DNA from 2 places in the Kitasatospora sp. GAS1066B genome. Region 2 is predicted to be linked to the other one. Evidence: riboswitches for the same ligand, from Rfam matches in the RefSeq annotation. Region 2 holds a riboswitch; the other holds the start of a gene.

Region 1 (3,367 bases), on a different contig from region 2:
CGCCGGGGCGGACGGCGGGTCGCGGCCGGGCGGCCGGGAGCGCGGTGTGGAACGTGAAGACGGACACGGGGAGCTCACCTCCGTGGACGGCGTGCGCGCACGTCACGCGCACGCGGGCATGGCGAAGCGGGCGCTTCGCGCGGTTGAGCGTGCGTCAAGCGGACTACGTGCAGGACGAACCAGGGCCGGGGGGAGGCAGTTCGAGGCCTCCCCCCGAGGCCGGATGGCTCGGTGGTTCAGTGGCCGAGGGCGGTCTGGACGAGCTTGATGACGACCAGGACCATCGCGATCAGCAGGTACGTGCGCAGCGCGCCCATGCCGATCTTGCGGCCGGTGGACATCACCGGGCGGGTGAGGGTCGCCAGCGGGGGCATCCGCCAGTTGTCGCGTCCGGTGCGGTCGATGGGGTCCTCGGCGGTGGCGGTGCGCTTGCGCGTGAAGGCGAAGCCGGCGGCCAGCACCCCCAGCACGCCGCAGCCGGCCATGATGCCCAGGATCGCCCCCGAGGAGATGTTCGGGAACAGCACCGAGGCGGTCAGGATCACCGACAGCGTCACCAGCACCCCCACCACCGCGGAGGTGAACGCATTCACCTTCGGCCCGTTCGACCACGGCCCCAGCACCTGCTTGTCGTTGCACAGCAGCAGCAGGAAGACGGAGGCCGACGGCAGCAGCACCCCGGCCAGCACCTGCACACCCTGCGTCAACAGCCCCAGCGTGTGATCGCTGGCGACCAGCACGATCGCGGCCGCCACGCAGACCAGCGCCGCGTAGACGGCGTAGAAGCCCTTGGCGCCGGCGACCCCGCGGTGCAGCGAGTGCTTCATGCCGAAGACGTCACCGATCGCGTAGGCGGTGGAGAGCGAGACGGCGAACGCGCCGATGATCGAGGCGTCCAGCAGCGCGATCGCGAAGAGCACGCCGACCAGCTTGCCGCTGTGGTCCGCCAGGCCCCTGGCCACCGCGCCCGCGTCCGAGAACTGCCCGACACCGTCGGTGCCGGCGAACGCGGCGGCGGTGAAACCCATCATCGCGGCCGCGCCGACGACGACGATCACGATGCCGATCCACAGGTCGGCCTTCTCGTACTTCATGAACCGCGGCGTGATCCGCTTGTCGATCACGTACGACTGCTGGAAGAACAGCTGCCACGGGGCGACGGTGGTGCCCACGATGGAGATGATCAGCAGCATCACGGTCGCCAACTGGCCCGTGCCGCCCGGCATGTTCGGCACCACGAAGTCGTGCGCCAGCTGCGAGGTCCTCGGGTGGACCATGAAGTAGATCGGCACCAGCAGCAGCGAACCCGCGCACAGCGCCACCGCGATCCGCTCGAAACGGCGGAACGAGCCGGTGAAGGCCGAGGCGATGATGATCGCGGCGGCCAGCACCACCGAGGCGACCTTCGGCAGGCCCAGGTAGCCGGCCGCCAGCGTCACCCCGATGAACTCCGTCACCAGCGTCAACCCGTTGAGCAGGAACAGGTCGATCACACTGAACGCGCCCCAGAACTTCCCGAACCGCTCCAGGATCAACCGGGCGTGCCCAACACCGGTCACCGCGCCCAGGCGCAGCACCATCTCCTGGTTGACGTACAGCACCGGGACCAGCAGCAGCAGCGTCCACAGCAGGTGCGTGCCGTAGTTCTGCCCGGCCTGCCCGTAGGTGGAGAACGCGCCGGCGTCGTTGTCGCCGACCATCACGATCAGGCCCGGGCCCACGATCGCCAGCAGCGTCTTCAGCTTCGCGGACAGGCCCTTGCGCTCGGCCGTGTCATCCAGCCGGATCGTGCCCAGCGCACCCTTGATGTCACCCAGGTGCGCGTCATCCAGCACCGCGGCACGCGCGGCGGGAACCTTCGAGTCGAGAGTCGCGTTGGTGGTCATGATGAACCTCCCTCAGCCCCCACGGATTCAGGGGGAGTTTGGAGGCACGCGGCAGCTATCCCCGCTACGAACCGCACCAAGAAAGCACACCAGGCAGCAGGGCAGCACCGAGCTGCTGGTGATGGCGTGTCAGATCGAAAAGCGCGTAGCGAAGGTGGTTACCGCGAGCCGAAGAAGTACGAGGACAGGCGGGGGCAGGGGCTACTGTGGCCCGGACTACTGCAATCCATGAGTCTCTCGCCTCCTTCCGGCCGGTGCGTGCGACGGATCCGCTACGCATGACGACACGGCAAGGAGCTCGCTGACCTCGAAAGTCAGCTCACCCCAACTCGTCAGAGCTTTGGCACTTCACGGCGTGATCCGACTCGGCTGAGCCGGAAGCCACTTGGGATCAACCCTTAGGTCGGGAAGATCTGTCCTGATCCGGAGCGTCTCTCGACGGTTGGGATCAGTGGCCTGTGTCCATGAAGACGCCTCACCGAACGAGGTGCCTGCAAAACCTTGTACAGCTTAGCCCCGTCCAGACCGAACGCTTGCCGCATTTACCAAACCTTGACCTACGAGACCTGGACACACCGCGAAGGACCAGGTCACCGAGCCGCGACCTGGACCCGAGGTGGCGGCACCACAGTGACCATCCCCGGCAACGCCCGACAGCCTCGGCCGCCTTCCCAGTTTCCTTGACCGCCACCGTGGTTCAGCCCGTAACGTCGTCCCGAGTCGATCGTCAGGTCGGCGCCATCGGCCTATGGGGAGGAAACATGTCCGACAAGCTGCGGATCGCCGTCATCATCGGAAGCGTCCGTGAGGGCCGCTTCGGACCGGTCGTCGCACGCTGGTTCCTGGAGCAGATCCGGGAGCACGCGGACCTCGAGGTGGACGCGATCGACCTGGCCGAGGTGGGTCTGCCCATGGCGTTCCCGGCGTTCGGCACCAAGCCGACCGGGGAGACCGCGGCGGTCGCCGACGCGGTGCGCGAGCGGCTGGCCGCAGCCGACGCGTTCGTCGTCATCACGCCGGAGTACAACCACAGCTACCCTGCGTCGCTGAAGAACCTGATCGACTGGCACAACGTCGAGTGGCACGCCAAGCCGGTCGCCTTCGTCTCCTACGGCGGCCTGTCCGGCGGCATGCGCTCGGTCGAGCACCTGCGCCCGGTCTTCGCCGAGGTGCACGCGACCACCATCCGGGACGCCGTCAGCCTGCACAACGTGTGGTCGCTGTTCGACGAGGACGGCGCGCCGACCGACCCGGAGGGGTCCAACGGCGCGGCCAAGCTGATGATCGAGCGGCTGAAGTGGTGGGCCGAGGCGCTCCAGGAGGCCCGGGTCAAGAGCCCGTACACCGTCTGACCCCCAGAACGGCAGGAGCGCGCCGGTCGACCCACGGACCGGCGCGCTCCCTGCCGAACCCGGCGGGCTACAGCCTCCGATCCCGGTGCGACGCAGTCGAACTGACGGTCTATCGTCCGAACAACGGCG
Region 2 (3,367 bases):
TCGGTGAAGGCCCGCCCGACGAACTCGGTACCACCCAGGATCAGGAGTCTCATGCCGACTGACTCTGCCGCCCGAGGACGGCGGCGGGAAGAGCGGCAAGCTCTCAGCGGAATCGCCGAGAGCGGACAGACCGCCGCCGCTTCACCGACCTGACGCAGCGGCCGCGTCCGCAGCAGCCGTGTCCGCAGCACCAGCATCCGCAGCACCGGCACCGGCATCCGCAGCAGCCGCCGACCGGCCGGCCAGCCGCTCGTACCGCTGCCGGGCCGCCTGCGGAGTGCCGAGGCCCAGGCCGAACGCCACCTCCTGCCAGGTGAGTCCGCGCCCACGCGCCATTCCGAGCAGTCCGGCTTCCAGGTCGTCCATCTCGGCCCGGGCTCGTGGCACCAGACTGAGCGCGGCCAGGATGTCGCTGCGGTCCACCTCCGGCTCGCCCTCCTCGGGCAGCGCGGCGCCGCTCAGCAGGAAGGTGACCAGGCGGATCGCCTCGTGCGGCGCCAGGACCATCGGGTGCACCTGGCGTCGGCGCTGCTCATCGGTGGCGGCATGCCGCTCGGCTATCCGGAAGAGCGAGGCGTACTCGCGCTGCACCCGCGCCTGGTCGGGATCGGGCACCGCGAACGGATCGACTGAATCGGTCGGGTCGTTTGGGCTGTTGGCTGATGACATGCCATCACCCTCACCACACTGCAGCCCGTTGTCAACGGTTACTTGTGAACAATCTGTTCATCAGTCAAAGTTTGGTAATCGCTTGCCGCTCGGTGCAACCACGGGTCTATGCTGGTGAGCGTTCAATGAAGAAGGCACCTCGTTCGGTGAGGCGTCTTCACGGACACAGGCCACTGATCCCAACCGTCGAGAGACGCTCCGGATCAGGACAGATCTTCCCGACCTAAGGGTTGATCCCAAGTGGCTTCCGGCTCAGCCGAGTCGGATCACGCCGTGAAGTGCCAAAGCTCTGACGAGTTGGGGTGAGCCGGCCCTCGGGGACGGCGAGCTCCTTGCCGTGTCGTCATGCGTAGCGGATCCGTCGCGCGCACCGGCCGGGGGGAGGCGAGAGACAGACTCATGGATTGCAGTAGTCCGGGCCATAGTTGCCCCTACTCCCGCTTGTCCTCGTACTTCTTCGGCTCGCGGTAACCACCTCGGCAAGGCTCACTCGCGCCTGCGCACGCTCCACCTGCTCCGAGGTCTGCTGCCGCGTGCCTCCGAACTCCCCCTGAATCCGTGGGGGCTGAGGGAGGTTCATCATGACCACCAACGCGACTCTCGACTCGAAGGTTCCCGCCGCGCGTGCCGCGGTGCTGGATGACGCGCACCTGGGTGACATCAAGGGTGCGCTGGGCACGATCCGGCTGGATGACACGGCCGAGCGCAAGGGCCTGTCCGCGAAGCTGAAGACGCTGCTGGCGATCGTGGGCCCGGGCCTGATCGTGATGGTCGGCGACAACGACGCCGGCGCGTTCTCCACGTACGGGCAGGCCGGGCAGAACTACGGCACGCATCTGCTGTGGACGCTGTTGCTGCTGGTTCCGGTGCTGTACGTCAACCAGGAGATGGTGTTGCGCCTGGGTGCGGTGACCGGGGTGGGGCACGCCCGGTTGATCCTGGAGCGGTTCGGGAAGTTCTGGGGCGCGTTCAGTGTGATCGACCTGTTCCTGCTCAACGGGTTGACGCTGGTGACGGAGTTCATCGGGGTGACGCTGGCGGCCGGCTACCTGGGCCTGCCGAAGGTCGCCTCGGTGGTGCTGGCCGCCGCGATCATCATCGCCTCGGCCTTCACCGGCTCGTTCCGCCGTTTCGAGCGGATCGCGGTGGCGCTGTGCGCGGGTTCGCTGCTGCTGGTGCCGATCTACTTCATGGTCCACCCGAGGACCTCGCAGATGGCGCACGACTTCGTGGTGCCGAACATGCCGGGCGGCACGGGCCAGTTGGCGACCGTGATGCTGCTGATCATCTCCATCGTGGGCACCACCGTCGCGCCGTGGCAGCTGTTCTTCCAGCAGTCGTACGTGATCGACAAGCGGATCACGCCGCGGTTCATGAAGTACGAGAAGGCCGACCTGTGGATCGGCATCGTGATCGTCGTCGTCGGCGCGGCCGCGATGATGGGTTTCACCGCCGCCGCGTTCGCCGGCACCGACGGGGTGGGGCAGTTCTCGGACGCGGGCGCGGTGGCCAGGGGCCTGGCGGACCACAGCGGCAAGCTGGTCGGCGCGCTCTTCGCGATCGCGCTGCTGGACGCCTCGATCATCGGCGCGTTCGCCGTCTCGCTCTCCACCGCCTACGCGATCGGTGACGTCTTCGGCATGAAGCACTCGCTGCACCGCGGGGTCGCCGGCGCCAAGGGCTTCTACGCCGTCTACGCGGCGCTGGTCTGCGTGGCGGCGGCGATCGTGCTGGTCGCCAGTGACCACACGCTGGGGTTGTTGACGCAGGGTGTGCAGGTGCTGGCCGGGGTGCTGCTGCCGTCGGCCTCCGTCTTCCTGCTGCTGCTGTGCAACGACAAGCAGGTGCTGGGGCCGTGGTCGAACGGGCCGAAGGTGAATGCGTTCACCTCCGCGGTGGTGGGGGTGCTGGTGACGCTGTCGGTGATCCTGACCGCCTCGGTGCTGTTCCCGAACATCTCCTCGGGGGCGATCCTGGGCATCATGGCCGGCTGCGGCGTGCTGGGGGTGCTGGCCGCCGGCTTCGCCTTCACGCGCAAGCGCACGGCCACCGCCGAGGACCCCATCGACCGCACCGGACGCGACAACTGGCGGATGCCCCCACTGGCGACCCTCACCCGCCCGGTGATGTCCACCGGCCGCAAGATCGGCATGGGCGCGCTGCGCACGTACCTGCTGATCGCGATGATCCTGGTCGTCATCAAGCTCGTCCAGACCGCCCTCGGCCACTGAACCACCGCCTGGGGATGTGATCGGCTGCGAGCTCTCGTCCAATGGCTACCGCAGCTATCCGCCGAACGCGGTGGCCCGGGTGCGGTGGCGGGTGCGCGCGGTGAGCGCTCGTGCCTTCCGGCAGGGAAGTGAGCGACGGGCGAGGATCATCAGGTGAGGACGACTGAGAACGACTCTGCCGCCGGCCGGTTGACCCCGCCGCCCTGGCTGGTCCGCACGCTGCGTCCGCAGCCGACCGCCGTGCCCAAGGCGGCGGCCGTGCGCGCGGCCGTCGGGATGGGGTTGCCGGTGGCCGTCGGGTTCGCCGTCGGGCAGAGTGCAGACGGCGCGCTGGTCGCGATGGGGGCGCTCGGTGCCGTGCTCGGGGACACCGCCGACGCTTACCGGCTGCGGGTGTTCAACATCGCCGTTCCACAGCTCTTCGCCGCCGCCGGGCTGGCGCTCGGCGAGCAGGTGTACGGGCACGG

What was found. Region 2 has a riboswitch for magnesium ahead of ABH937_RS16020 (NRAMP family divalent metal transporter). Riboswitches for the same ligand answer to the same signal wherever they lie in the genome.
Region 1: it holds a riboswitch for magnesium, as region 2 does, so the genes downstream of both, ABH937_RS06750 (NRAMP family divalent metal transporter) here and ABH937_RS16020 (NRAMP family divalent metal transporter) in region 2, are expected to answer to the same signal.

The regions. Positions count from the first base shown of each region.
Region 1 is NZ_JBGCCO010000005.1:46,227-49,593, reverse strand. It holds gene ABH937_RS06755 (hypothetical protein) at 1-67, opposite strand, end outside; gene ABH937_RS06750 (NRAMP family divalent metal transporter) at 237-1,886, opposite strand; M-box (ykoK) riboswitch at 2,203-2,380, opposite strand; gene ABH937_RS06745 (NAD(P)H-dependent oxidoreductase) at 2,648-3,238, shown strand.
Region 2 is NZ_JBGCCO010000012.1:147,634-151,000, reverse strand. It holds gene ABH937_RS16030 (NAD-dependent epimerase/dehydratase family protein) at 1-53, opposite strand, end outside; gene ABH937_RS16025 (DNA-binding protein) at 142-669, opposite strand; M-box (ykoK) riboswitch at 801-978, shown strand; gene ABH937_RS16020 (NRAMP family divalent metal transporter) at 1,251-2,900, shown strand; gene ABH937_RS16015 (FUSC family protein) at 3,054-3,367, shown strand, end outside.